Regions from separate parts of the Micromonospora sp. NPDC000089 genome, predicted to be linked through region 1. Evidence: riboswitches for the same ligand, from Rfam matches in the RefSeq annotation. Region 1 holds a riboswitch; the other holds the start of a gene.
What was found. A riboswitch is a leader RNA that binds a small molecule or an ion and turns the genes downstream of it on or off. The one in region 1 is predicted to bind cyclic di-AMP.

Region 1 (7,017 bases):
GCAGTGGGAGCAGCTCGAGCCGACCATCGAGCAGTACAACGAGGTCCGGGCCAAGCTGAAGGTCAACCGCAAGAAGTCGGCGGACCTGCAGAAGAAGATCGAGCCGCTGGCGCTGCAGAGCGAGCTGGCGATGAGCCGGGTCGGCGACCTGGCGTCCCGCTACTACATGACCGGCCCCTCGCAGGAGCTGGGCGCGCTGCTGGTGAGCGCCAAGCCGAGCACCCTCACCGAGCAGCTGACCATGCTGGACCGCCTCGCCGCCAAGGAGCACAAGGACGTCGAGGGCGTGCTGGCGGTCCGCCGCAAGTACGACGGCGAGAAGCAGAAGCTCGACGCGCTGATCGCCGACCAGGCCGCCCAGGAGAAGCTGCTGGCGACCAAGAAGACGCAGATCAACGCCGAGATCAAGCGGCTGCAGGCGGCGATGCCGAAGACCACCGTCAAGGTGGACGGCTGCCCGACGGTCAACGGCGTGGTGAGCAGCGCGGCGCGTACCGCCATCCGGACGGCCTGCGCGCAGGTCGGTGACCCGTACGTGTGGGGCGCCACCGGGCCGAGCTCGTTCGACTGCTCCGGGCTGACCCAGTTCGCGTACAAGGCGGCGGGGATCTACCTCACCCACTTCACCGGTGCGCAGTGGGGCGAAGGCAAGTCGGTGTCCCGCTCGGAGGCGCGCCCCGGCGACCTGGTCTTCTTCTTCAGCGACCTGCACCATGTCGGCCTCTACCTGGGCGACGGCAAGATGGTGCACGCGCCGCGGACCGGTAAGCCGGTTCAGGTCACCAACATCGACTACATGCCCGTCGCGGGCTTCCGCCGGGTCAGCTGACCCGTCTGGCAATGGCGTGGGCCCCGGCGAGAGCCGGGGCCCTTTCGCCATCTGAGAACCATCAGTACGGAGCGTCACGGCAGGGCGGGTTGCGGATCGATAACGGTCGTCTCTACTCTGGTCCTTCGTCGGCCGCCATGAGGTCCGTCCATCCCGGGCGGTAACGGCCGGCACCGCCGAGTCGCCTCCGGGCGAGCCGGGGACCCAGGTACGCCGGGGTGAATCCGCAGCCACTGCGGTAGGGCGCTCCCTTCCCGCCCGAACCCGTCAGCTAACCCGGTAGGCGGTCGCGGAAGAAGGAGCACCGAAGCCCGGTGGCACACCATGCCCCGCGGCGACCGTCGCTCCGGTCGACACTCGTCGGCCGGCGCCCGGCTGCGCCGCGTTCCCGCTGGTCCCGCTGCACCGTCGCGCTGGCCGCGCTGGCCGGGGCCGCCGTCGTCCTGACCGGCGGCGCCACCGCGGCGCACGCCCAGCCGTCGGTCGCCGAGATCGAGAACCAGATCGACCAGGACTGGAACCGCCTCGAGCCGCTCATCGAGCAGCACAACGCGACCCGCCAGGACCTGGCCGTGAAGCGCCGGCAGGCCGCCGCGCTGGCCCGGCAGATCGAGCCCCTGCAGCTGAAGGTCGACCTGGCGATGAACCAGGTCGGCGGGCTGGCCGCGGAGGCGTACAAGGGCGAGCAGGTCTCCACGGTCAACGCCCTGCTGGGTAGCCGCTCGCCGAGCGAGCTGGTCGGCGAGCTGGAGCTGCTGGACCGGTTCGCGTCCCGGCAGCAGCGCGAGGTGCGCACGGTGGTCGAGCTGCGCGACGAGCTGGTCGCCAAGAAGGCGCCGCTGGACGAGATGGTCGCCCAGTTGGCCCGCACCGACGCGCAGCAGGCGGCGAAGAAGAACCAGATCAACGCCGAGATCGCCAAGCTGCAGAAGCTGCGGCTGTCGGTGTACGGCAACGGCGGCGGCGGCCCGCTGCGGCCGGCCCCGTGCCCGGCCGGCTATCCGGGTGGCCCGGCCGGCGTGGCGGTGAAGTTCGCCTGTGCCCAGATCGGCAAGATCTACGTCTGGGGCGCCGCCGGGCCGGACAACTTCGACTGCTCCGGCCTGACCATGGCCGCCTGGGCGAAGGCGGGCGTCTCCATGCCGCACAACGCCCGGGCGCAACGGGCGGTGACCGCCCGGGTGAGCCGGACCGACCTGCGCCCGGGTGACCTGGTCTTCTACTACAGCGACATCCACCACGTCGGCATGTACGTCGGCGGGGGCTGGGTGGTGCACGCGTCCCAGGCCGGCAAGCCGATCACCATGAAGCGGGTGGACGACGGCCAGGTCAACAGCTACGGCCGACCGGGCTGACGGCGGTGGCCGGCGTCCGCCGTACCAGCGGGGGCGCCGGCCCCTCGGCGGCCCGCGGTCAGCGGGTCGGCCAGGTGCGCCAGTTCTGCCAGGAGCGGCTCGGCGTCGGCCCGCGCTGCCCCTGGTAGCGCGACCCGTAGACGGCGGAGCCGTACGGGTGCTCGGCCGGCGACGAGAGCCGGAAGATGCAGAGCTGCCCGATCTTCATGCCCGGCCAGAGGGTGATCGGCAGGTTCGCCACGTTCGACAGCTCCAGCGTCACGTGCCCGGAGAAGCCGGGGTCGATGAAGCCGGCGGTCGAGTGGGTGAGCAGCCCCAGCCGGCCCAGGCTGGACTTGCCCTCCAGCCGGCCGGCGAGCTGGTCACCGAGGGAGATCACCTCCAACGTGGAGGCGAGCACGAACTCGCCCGGGTGCAGCACGAACGGCTCGCCCTCGGGCACCTCGACGACCGAGGTCAGGTCGTCCTGCTGCTGCGCCGGGTCGATGTGCGTGTAGAGGTGGTTGTTGAACACCCGGAAGAGCCGGTCGAGGCGTACGTCGATGCTGGACGGTTGCACCAGGGTCGGCTCGAACGGCTCCAGGGCGAGCGTTCCCGCCTCGATCTCGGTGACCAGGTCCCGGTCGGAGAGCAGCATCGGCACACCATATCGAGCGGGCCGGCTGACCTGCGTGTCGGACTGCGCGTTCGTACACCAGTTCGATAGAATGTCGGCATGGCTTCCTGGTCCGCATTCGCCGCCGACGAGCCCCGCCTCGCCGACGGGATCCGCCTTCTCCTCCAGCAGTACGGTCCCGGCTTCGGTTACCTGGCCACCGTCCGCGCCGACGGTGGGCCCCGGGTGCACCCGGTCTGTCCGCTGATCACCGACGAGGGGATGTTCTGCTTCGTCGTCGACTCGCCCAAGCGGCGCGACCTCGAACGCGACGGGCGCTACGCGTTGCACTCCTTCCCGCCGGAGGAGAGCGACGACGAGGCGTACGTCGCCGGTCGTGCCCGGCTGGTGGTCGACCCCGCCCGGGTGGCCCGGGTGGCCGAGATCGGTCGCGCGGCGCCGCAGGTCGACTGGCGGCTCTTCGAGTTCGACGTCGAGGCCGCGATGCTCACCCGACGTGGGAACGGTGGGGCGTGGAGCCCCGAGGGGGGCAGGCCAGCCGTCCAGGTCTGGCTCGACCCACACTCCCCGACGCACCGCGCCGGAAGCGTCGGCGTGCCCGATCAACGCCCGTCCCGGCGCGGCCGGCACGGTTTCGACACCCGGCGCACCGCCGCCTGAGCTCGGCCGTCGGCAAGCGGCCCGAGAAACGCCGGTGCCGGCCCCGTCGCGAAGACGGGGCCGGCACCGGTGTTCGTTCGAGCGATCAGGCCGCGCGGTAGGCGTTCCATGCGGTGATCATGCGGCTCGCCTGACCAGGGGTGAACTGGTACATGCACGAGTCGTAGGTGTAGTCCATGAAGTTGGTGATCGGGTCCTTGCCGGTCGCGGTGCAGGTGTCCCGCCCGGTCGGGCACTGGTACGCCGGCGACGCCTCGGCCGGCGTGTCGCCGACGCTGTCGCCCGAGCCGGAGCAGCCGCCCTGGAAGGTGTGGTAGAGGTTCAGCCAGTGGCCGATCTCGTGGGTGCCGGTGTCGCCCTGGTTGTAGTTGGTGGCGGTGCCACCCGGCAGCGACTCGTTCAGCGCGACCACGCCGTCCATGCTGTCCAGGCTGCGCTTCGGGAAGGTCGCCCAGCCCAGCAGGCCGTCGCTCAGCTCACCGAGGTAGAGGTTGAGCGTGTTCTTGCCGCCCTCGCGCAGCGAGGACTTCATGCTCCGCTCGGCGCTCGAGCCCTGCACGATCGGGTACCAGGCCGCGTTGGTCACGTGGTGGACCTTCTGCAGCTGGAAGCTGAACGCGGTCGGGGCGCCGCCGGTGGCACCGCTGTAGGCCTTGTTGAGCACGTCGATCTGCGAGGTGACCAGCGAGTCCGGGATGTTGCCGCCGGCCCGGGTGGAGTCCCGCTGGATCACGTGCACCACGACCGGGACGGTCACGCTGGCCAGCGTGCTGCCCGAGCCGGCGCCGGCGCGGAAGCTGGACGGCACGCCGGACCGCCGCTGGCCCAGCACCGAGGCCAGGTCGGCCTCCCGCTCACGGACCTGGGCGGCGGTCAGCTCGTTGGGTTCGTGCTTGGCGACGGCACCCTTCTTGACCCGGGCGTCCGCATGGGTCGACGGGGCGTCGGCCGACCCGCAGGAGGGCGCCCCGGCGGGCGCGGCGGAGACCGAAGCAGCGGGAACGGCGCCGACCGCGGCCGTGCTGAGCAGCAGCGCGAGGGTCGTCGACGCGACACCGGCGGTACGCCGGGTCAGCAGGTTGGGACGGAGTCCCATGGGCCCACCTCTTTCTTCCGGCACGACAGGGGGTGTGTCGCACCGGGTTCGGGAACGTGCGGCAGACGTTACAACCGATCGACGGATTTGAGAACGGCCCTATGTTGCCGGCAGGAAACTTTTCCCGCGGCTGGTGACGGTCGGTGATCCATCGATGACCTTGCGCCCTGGGTCGGCGGCCGGGGTGCCTGCGTGCGCGGGGGTGGTCACCTCAGGTACAGTGGTGCCGCCTGCGGGTGTAGTTCAATGGCAGAACATCAGCTTCCCAAGCTGACAGTGCGGGTTCGATTCCCGTCACCCGCTCCACGCGCGAAGGCCCTGCCCAGGACGAGAGTCCTCGGCAGGGCCTTCGACCTTCCGCGGTCCGCAACCGCGCCCTTCCTTCGCCCCGCCTTCTTCACCTTGCCGGTGCCCTCGCGGCCACCTCGTCCGGATTCCTGCCAGAGTCGGTTTCCACACCGTTCGCGGCCGCCGCTGGTCAGCCTCGGCGTCATCTCGCACCGAGCCGGCCCGGCTCCGACGCCCGCCCACGGATGGCCTCGACCCGGCCAGATTCGCGTCGCATCCCTGGAACCGAGCTCGCTGTGCGCGCCGTACTGCACGGGTGATCGCCCCTTGAGCGAAGAATGGACCACGGTCGCTGATGAGCCCTCTTCCCCGTGGCAGGGCTGGCGACTCGCGGCGCGAACCGGTCTTCCACCGCGCATCGAGTCCGGCCACGCCGGGCCGTCGACAAGCCCCGGCACCTGTCGGCCTCGCCGCGTTGACGGTTCAAGGATCGGCCGAGGTGAAATCTGGGCTCTTGGGCGTTCCCTGCCGTCGTTCGTCATGGACCGTGTGGCGGCCGAGGGGCTGGCCCCTACCGTTTCGCCCGCTAGGACGGGCAGTAAAGGATCAGGTGACGAGACATTGAAAGCCTCTCAGCTTCTGGGGCGCTCCGCTTCTGTCGGTGCCCGGGTACGAGTAGGAATGCGACGCGGCCGCGTAGCGTCCGCCTTCGTTCTTACCGGCCTGCTCGGTTCACTGGTGACTCTCCCCGCCGCGGCTCCCGCCGCGCCGATTGATACGACCGCGACGAGCGGAACCATCAACCACGTCGCCAGTGTGGGTGCTACGGCTCTGGCGTTCGGCAGTGATCTGGTGGTGGCGGGCCGCACGGTCGAGAACCCGGTGAATCGGAGGTACGCGTACACCTTCGGCGGGGGAGGCAGCACGCCCAGCTGGACGTCGGACTGGCAGGAGATTCCTGGCGGCTTTCTGGGTTGTACACCCAAACCGGGTGTCGCCGGGGACCTGTTCCAGGCTTATGTGGTGGTCACCGACGACTGCGGCAACTCTGCCGGGCGTCTGTGGATGCAGGTGGGTCGCTGGGATTGGAACACCCCGTTCTTCAACAACGGCTGGGTCCAGATTCCGATGAACTTCGAGGCCTTCAGCCCGCGGGTGATGCTGAGCAAGGCCGGAAAGCTGTACGTCGTCGTCACCGCCGAGGACGGTAAGGTGCTCTGGCAGAATCTGAACACTCTCACCGGCGTGTGGAGCGGTTGGACCGAATTGAGCACGCCGTCGATGTCCCCCGACTCAGCGACCCCAGCTATCGTGGAGTTCAAGGGCGCTCCTGCCTTCGCGGTCGTGGGCAGTGACCGGAAAGTTTACGTGGGGTCCTTCGTGGGCAGGGAGAACCCGAGCTGGAAAGCCCTTGAGGGACTGGTTGCCTTCGGATCCACCCCGGCTCTTGCGGTGACGGGCGACAATACGTTGGCCGTTTTCGCGTTGACCGACGAACTCAGTCCCAAGATGTACTACCAGGCGGCCAACGCGCCCCAGAGCCTCTATAGTGCCCAGTGGCGTACCAGTTTCAAGCAGGTGCCCGGGCAAGGTGTCTTCTCCGACTTGTTCAGCGAGGGTCCCACGGCTGTCACGGTGCCCGGCGGAGAGGTGCACCTCTATCAGACGAGTTGGATTCAGTCGTCCGCTCTGACGCAGCAGTTGCGTACGCTCTCGGTGGAGAGGATCAGCGCGACGGATCCGGACTTGAAGTTCAGCAACGGATACCAGGGCTGGCAGACCGTTCCCGGGGTGACCGGCTGAGGCGGTCCCCGCCCCAGACGCGAGCCCCGGTCAGGGTCCCTCGACGGTCCAGGATCGGGCCGGTCGGGCCCGCGAAACAGGCGATCTGAAGGTGGTATGACCCAGAGTCATAAACATGACTCTGGGTCATACTGTTTTTCACCGGGGTTTTCCTGGGCCGACCCGCCCACACGTTCCACGTTGGCCGGGCCGCGAGCAAGGCCGCCTGCGGAGCGCCGCACCCGCGCCGGGTACCGGCGCAGTCGCCGGACGCCGATGAATCCGGCAGCCGTCATGCCTTGACCCGGCCCCTGCGGTAAGGCCCAGCGTGGTCCGTGCCGGCCACCGGGGCCGGCGCGCGGAGGAGAGCACTGTGCGGTTGCTGACCATC
Region 2 (7,017 bases), on a different contig from region 1:
CCGCCATCGTGCTCAGCCTGATCCTGCTCACCGCCTCGGTGGCGATCCTGGCCGGGTTGCACGACCGCTGGCTCACCGGCCCGTGACCGGCCCGCTGCTCGACGCCGACCTGGGGGTGCAGCGGGGCGGGTTCCGGCTGGACGCCCGGGTCACCGTGGCCGCCGGTGAGGTGGTGGCGCTGCTCGGCCCGAACGGCGCCGGCAAGACCACCGCGCTGCGCGCGCTGGCCGGCCTGCAACCGCTCACCGCCGGGCACGTCCGCCTCGCCGGCGTCGACCTCGACCGACCGGCGGCCCGGGCCTGGGTGCCGCCGGAGCGGCGCCAGATCGGCGTGGTGTTCCAGGACTACCTGCTCTTTCCGCACCTCACCGCGCGGGACAACGTGGCGTTCGGGCCGCGCCGGCAGGGGCTGGACCGGCGGGCCGCCCGGGACCGGGCCGCCGGCTGGCTGGACCGGGTGGGCCTGTCCGGGTACGCCGGGCACCGGCCCCGGCAGCTCTCCGGCGGGCAGGCGCAGCGGGTCGCGCTGGCCCGGGCGCTCGCCGTCGACCCGGCCCTGCTGCTGCTGGACGAGCCGCTCGCCGCGCTGGACGCCCGGACCCGGCTGGACACCCGCGCCGAGCTGCACCGGCACCTGGCCGACCACGCGGGCGCCGCGCTGCTGGTCACCCACGACCCGCTGGACGCGCTGGCGCTGGCCGACCGGCTGGTCATCGTGGAGGACGGCCGGGTGGTGCAGGAGGGCGACGCGGCGGAGGTGACCGCCCGGCCACGCACCGACTACGTGGCCCGGCTGGTCGGGCTCAACCTCTACCGGGGCCGGGCCGAGGGTCGGCTGGTGCGGCTGGCGGGCGGCTTCGCCATCGCCACCGCCGACCCGTTGACCGGGGACGCCTTCGTGGTGTTCCCGCCCGCCGCGGTCGCCCTGCACCCGCACCGCCCCGACGGCAGCCCCCGCAACGCCTGGCCGGCCACTGTCGCCGGGGTCCAGCGGCACGGCGACAACGTGCGGGTCCAGCTCGGCGGCGACCTGCCCGCCGCGGCTGACGTCACCCCGGCGGCCGCAGCCCAGCTGCGGCTGGCCCCCGGGCAGCGGGTGTGGGCGGCGGTCAAGGCGGCGGAGACCCGCGCCTACCCGGCCGCGCCGCCCCCGCCCTGACGGCTCACGCCCGACCTGGCCCGCCGCCCGCACGCTGGCCTGGCGCGCCGCCCGAACCCCTTGTTCAGCGGTCGGCGGACTGGCCGGGGGGCGTCTCGTAGACGTCGGGGACGCCGTCCTGGTTCAGGTCGACCGACTCGGCCTCGCAGACCCGCCGGTACACCCGGGTCCGGGCCCGCAGCACGACGGTGGCCAGCAGCGCGGACAGCAGCGAACCGGCCAGCACCGCCACCTTGACGTGGTCGTCGCGCGCGCTGCCCAGCCCGAAGGCCAACTCGCCGATCAGCAGCGAGACGGTGAACCCGATGCCGCCGAGCAACGCCAGCCCGAGCACGTCCAGCCAGTTCAGGCCCTCGTCCAGGTCAGCCCGGGTGAACCGGGAGACCAGCCAGGTGGCGAGCAGGATGCCGACCGGCTTGCCGACGATCAGGCCGACCAGGATGCCCAGCGCCACCCGGTCGGTCAGCGCGGTGGCGAGCCCGGCCAGGCCACCGACGGTCACCCCGGCGGACAGGAAGGCGAAGACCGGCACCGCGACCCCGGCCGAGAGCGGCCGGAACCGGTGCTCGAAGTGCTCGGCCAGGCCCGGGCCGGCGTCCGGCCCGCCGGCGGCCTCGCTGCGGATCACCGGCACGGTGAACGCCAGCAGGACGCCGGCCACGGTGGCGTGCACCCCGGAGGCGTGCACCAGCGCCCAGGTGACCCCGGCCAGCGGCAGCAGCAGCCACCACGAGCGGACCCGCCGCTGCACCAGCCAGCCGAAGATCGCCAGTGGCACCAGCGCGCCGACCAGTGGCCCGACCGACAGGCTGGAGGTGTAGAAGGCGGCGATGATCATGATGGCCAGCAGGTCGTCTACCACGGCCAGGGTGAGCAGGAAGGTCCGCAGCGCCGAGGGCAGGAACCGCCCGATCACCGCCAGCACGGCCAGCGCGAAGGCGATGTCGGTGGCGGTCGGGATCGCCCACCCCCGCGCGGCCCCGCCGCCGGCGCCGGCCGCGATCAGGGTGAACAGCACCGCCGGTACGACCACCCCGCCGATCGCGGCCGCCACCGGCACCGCCGCGCGACGCGGATCGCGCAGGTCCCCGGCGACGAACTCCCGCTTGAGCTCCAGCCCGGCGACGAAGAAGAAGATCGCCAGCAGGCCGTCGGCGGCCCAGGTCGCCAGGGTGAGGTCCAGGTGCAGCGCCGAGGGGCCCACCCGCAGGTCCCGTACCGACTGGTAACCGCCGGACCAGGGGGAATTCGACCAGATAAGGGCGAGCAGCGCCCCGGCCAGCAGCAGCGCCCCGCCGACGGTCTCCTTGCGCAGGATGGCGGAGATGCGGCTGGTCTCGCCCCAGGAGCGGCGGGCGAACAGGCTGGTACGGCGCCGGTCGGCGTCGGTCACGGAAACTCCTCGTCGGCAGGGGTCGCGTCATCCATCGCCGACCAGACTTCCCGGCACACCAGGGCCAACCCTATCCGCCGTCACGCCGACCACATCGACCTTCGTACGACCGACGGCCTGCCCCTGGTCCCGCAGTACCCCGCGCCGGCCCGGCGGAACCCTCCCCGGCGCTCACCGACCCGCCGCCACCTGCCGGATTCTGGCGGCCCCTCCGACGGGGCGACGCCCGGCCGGTGGACCGGCCGGGCGTCGCCGTGGTGCGCCCTCGGGGAGAGGGTGGTGCGGCCCTCGGGGAGAGGGTGTGGTGCGTCAGACGCTGAGCCGCTGACCCGGGAAGATCAGGCCCGGGTCGGCGCCGACGATGCGCTTGTTGCGCTCGTACAGCGCCTGCCAGCCGCCCGCGACGTTCTTCGCGTCGGCGATCTCCGACAGGGTGTCGCCGGTGCGGACCAGGTAGTCGCCGCTGGCCGCCGGGGCGGCGGGCCGCTCGCTTCGGCTCGACTTCGTGGAAACGCGCTCGGCCTTCTCCGTGCGCGCGGACCGCTCGGACCTGTGCGTCCGCTCCGACCGCTGCGCCCGCTCCGACTTCTGCGAGCGCTCCGACTTCTCCGAACGCTCGGACTTCTGCGCGGACTTCTCCGAGCCGGACGAGTAGCTCTTGGTCGAGCCACCCTTCTTGCCACACACCGGCCAGGCGCCGATGCCCTGACCGTCGAGCACCTTCTCGGCGATCGCGATCTGCTCGCCCCGGCTGGCCAGGTCGGCGCGGGCGGCGTACTTCTTGCCGCCGTAGCCGGCCCAGGTGCCCGAGGTGAACTGCAGGCCGCCGTAGAAGCCGTTGCCGGTGTTGATGTGCCAGTTTCCGCCGGACTCGCACTGGGCGATCGCGTCCCAGTTGACGCTGGCGGCGCTCGCCGGAGCGGCCGGCGCGAGCACCGCGGCGACCCCGGTGGCCGCGCCGACGGCGAGCGTACCGACGGCGACGCGGCGCGAGCTGACCCGTCGGTGACGGGCGATGTATCGAGTTGCCATCTGTGATCCCTCCACGCCGACGAGGTGAGCTGTCGGGTTCGGGCCGAGGAGCCCGGCCGCCACTGGCGGCTTCACCCCGAGGTGACGTGCACCGAGGAACGTTGGGTCCCCCGCTCCATGCCCATGGGACAAGGTCCAGCGGCCGGCGGCATGGATTAGGCGTTACCGACCGTGGTGTCCGCGATGGCGGACCGGATCGACGTTAGGAGCCGTTTCTGCACTTTGCCCACCTCTTGTGAAGTTCTTCACCCGGTCAGGCGACGACCGGACGCCCCGAGTTGCGGACCGTCCACAGGAGCGGAGAATGCCCGCCTCAATGCGGAGAACGCTGCCCCTGACCGCTCGCGGCCGTCTCCGCCGAGCAGCTCAACTCTCCCGGTTGGAGCTGCACGGCGCTCGGCCGCCACACCTCGACCCGGTCACCCACCACTCTGGCCAGCAGGCAGGAGCCGCGCCGGTCGGCGCGCAGGGCGAGGCCGATGTGGCCGTCGAGCGTGGCCACGTCCCGGCGTACCCGGGGGTCCAATCGCATCCGGTCGAGCAGGGCGCCCACCGACGCCTCGGTGGCGGCGGAACCGGTCGGCAGCTCGCGGCGCAGCCGCTCGTCGACGCCGGCCGGCAGGGTGGCCGCGGGGCGCGGGGTGACCGGGGCGCCGGCCGGACACTCCACCTCGGTCACCGGATCGACGGCGTCGCTCCGGTAGCGGAGCCGATGACAGAGCGCGACCTCGGCGTGGCCGTCGTCGGCGCCGTCCCAGGTTTTCGTGGTCGCCTCGCCGTGCGTGCGCACCACCAGGGACACGCCGTCGCCCGCACCCCGGGTGGTGCCGTCGAGCGCCACCAGCTCGACCTGGTCCCGCCCCGCGACGAGCCGGCCGAACTCGTCGGCCTGCCACGGACGGTCCCGGTCGATAGCGGCGGTCAGCTCGTCCAGCCGGTCGCGTGCCTGCTGCCGGGCCAACCGCTCCGCGTCGCCCGGCGCCGCCTCATGGACCGCACATCCGGACAGCAACAGCCCCGACGCCAACAGCGCACCGACGATCGCCCGCCGTGCCGCACTCCCCCGCATGACCGCATTCTGCCGGTCGTACGCCGGTCGCACCGCCCCGCACGGCCGCGGGACCCCGTCATCCGGCCGGGGCCCCGCGGCGCGCGGTCAGAGTGTCCGGGCGAGACGGTCGGCGAGCACCCGGGCGAACCGAGCGGGGTCGGGCAGGTCGCCGCCCTCGGCGAGCAGCGCCATGCCGTACAGCAGCTCGGCGGTCTCGGTCATCGCCGGGGCGTCGTCGCCGCGCTGCTGCGCGTCGCGCAGCCCGGTTACCAGCGGGTGCGTCGGGTTCAGCTCGAGGATCCGCTTGACCGGCGGGAGCTCCTGGCCCATCGCGCGGTACATCTTCTCCAGCGTCGGGGTGAGGTCGTGCGCGTCACCCACGATGCAGGCCGGCGAGGTGGTCAGCCGGGACGACAGCCGGACCTCCCGGACGGTGTCGGCGAGCGCCTCGCGGAGGAAGGCGAGCAGACCGGCGTACTCCTGGGTGCGCTGCTCCCGCTCCGCCTCGGCCTCGGTGCGCTCCTGCTCGGTGTCCAGGTCGACCTGGCCCTTGGCGATCGACCGCAGCGGACGGCCGTCGAACTCACCGACCCGCTCCACCCAGACCTCGTCGACCGGGTCGGTGAGCAGCAGCACCTCGTACCCCTTGGCCCGGAACGCCTCCAGGTGCGGGGAGTTCTCCAGGGTGGCCCGGGTCTCGCCGGTGGCGTAGTAGATCTCGGTCTGCCCGTCCTTCATCCGGGTCACGTAGTCGGCGAGGCTGGTCAGCTCGTCCGCGTCCTGAGTGGACGCCACGGCGACGACGTCGAGGATGGCCGCGGTGTTGTCCGGGTCCTCCAGCAGGCCCTCCTTGAGCACCCGGCCGAACTCCGACCAGAAGGTGCGGTACCGCTCGGCGTCGGTGGCGCGCAGCTCCTTGACCGTGGTCAGCACCTTGCGGACCAGCCGGCGGCGGACCACCTGGATCTGCCGGTCCTGCTGGAGGATCTCCCGGGAGATGTTCAGCGACAGGTCGTGCGCGTCCACCACGCCCTTGACGAAGCGCAGGTAGTTCGGCATCAGGGCGGCGCAGTCGTCCATCACGAAGACGCGCTTGACGTAGAGCTGCACGCCGCGTCGGCCGTCGGCCTGGTAGAGGTCGAAGGGGGCGTGCGACGGGATGAACAGCAGCGCCTCGTACTCGAAGACGCCCTCGCCCCGCATGTGGATGGTCTCCAGCGGGTCGGTCCAGTCGTGCGCGACGTGCCGGTAGAAGTCGCGGTACTCCTCCTGCGCCACCTCGTCGCGGGGCCGGGCCCAGAGCGCCTTCATCGAGTTGAGCGTCTCGACCGTCGGCTCGGCGCCGTCCGCGCCCGGGACGGTGGTCCGGATCGGCCAGGCGATGAAGTCGGAGTACCGCTTGACGATCTCGCGGATCTTCGCCCGGTCGGTGTAGTCGAAGAGGTTGTCCTCGTCGTCGGCGGGCTTCAGGTGCACGGTGACCGCGGTGCCCTGCGGGGCGTCGTCGACGGTCTCGATCACGTAGGTGCCCTCGCCGGTGGACTCCCAGCGGGTGCCCTCGGCCTGGCCGGCGCGGCGGGTCAGCAGGGTGACCCGGTCGGCCACCATGAACGTCGAGTAGAAGCCCACGCCGAACTGGCCGATCAGGTCCTGGCTGGCCGCCTCCTTCGACTCCTTGAGCCGGCGCAGCAGCTCGGCGGTGCCGGAGCGGGCGATGGTGCCGATCAGCGAGACCACGTCCTCGCGGGACATGCCGATGCCGTTGTCCCGCACGGTGAGCGTGCGCGCCTCGGGGTCGACGTCCAGCTCGATGTGCAGGTCCGTGGTGTCGGCGTCCAGCTCCTTGTCGACCAGCGACTCCAGCCGCAGCTTGTCCAGCGCGTCGGAGGCGTTGGAGATCAGCTCGCGGAGGAAGACGTCCTTGTGCGAGTAGATGGAGTGCACCATCAGCCGCAGCAGCTGACGGGTCTCCGCCTGGAACTCCAATGTCTCGGTCCGACCGCTCACACCGACCTCCTCATGCGTACGTGACGATTCCGCGGGACAGGATACGAGGCCCCGTGGCCGGGGCGTCACACCCGGTCGTCGGCCGGCCGGCGGGCCGTCAGGTACGCCTGCGGGGTGGGTTCGAGCCGGCCGGCCAGCTCCTCCGGCGCCCGCCAGGTGACCGTGCGCGGCTCCAGTCCGGCGGCGGTCAGCAGCTCGGCGACCCGCTCGGGGCGGCGGCGGTGGAAGACCAGCGAGACCGGCTCGCCCCAGGCGTCGGTGCGGTGCACCGGCTCGTCCCCGACCTGGAAGGCCAGCAGCAGGTGCCCGCCGGGGGCGAGCACCCGGCGGAAGCCGGCGAACACCCGGGGCAGCAGCTCGTCGGGGACGTGGATC

Region 2: it holds a riboswitch for cyclic di-AMP, as region 1 does, so the genes downstream of both, ACFY3U_RS17720 (transglycosylase family protein) here and ACFY3U_RS07425 (NlpC/P60 family protein) in region 1, are expected to answer to the same signal.

Annotation. Positions count from the first base shown of each region.
Region 1 covers NZ_JBIAZT010000003.1:177,607-184,623, forward strand. Annotated here, with positions in the region: gene ACFY3U_RS07420 (NlpC/P60 family protein) at 1-829, shown strand, start outside; cyclic di-AMP (ydaO/yuaA leader) riboswitch at 994-1,130, shown strand; gene ACFY3U_RS07425 (NlpC/P60 family protein) at 1,144-2,184, shown strand; gene dcd (dCTP deaminase) at 2,243-2,821, opposite strand; gene ACFY3U_RS07435 (pyridoxamine 5'-phosphate oxidase family protein) at 2,900-3,460, shown strand; gene ACFY3U_RS07440 (zinc metalloprotease) at 3,546-4,556, opposite strand; tRNA gene ACFY3U_RS07445 (tRNA-Gly) at 4,789-4,862, shown strand; gene ACFY3U_RS07450 (hypothetical protein) at 5,526-6,647, shown strand; gene ACFY3U_RS07455 (MerR family transcriptional regulator) at 7,000-7,017, shown strand, end outside.
Region 2 covers NZ_JBIAZT010000009.1:12,515-19,531, forward strand. Annotated here, with positions in the region: gene ACFY3U_RS17705 (ABC transporter permease) at 1-86, shown strand, start outside; gene ACFY3U_RS17710 (ABC transporter ATP-binding protein) at 83-1,159, shown strand; gene nhaA (Na+/H+ antiporter NhaA) at 1,224-2,552, opposite strand; gene ACFY3U_RS17720 (transglycosylase family protein) at 2,862-3,584, opposite strand; cyclic di-AMP (ydaO/yuaA leader) riboswitch at 3,584-3,756, opposite strand; gene ACFY3U_RS17725 (hypothetical protein) at 3,898-4,653, opposite strand; gene htpG (molecular chaperone HtpG) at 4,741-6,642, opposite strand; gene ACFY3U_RS17735 (class I SAM-dependent DNA methyltransferase) at 6,708-7,017, opposite strand, start outside.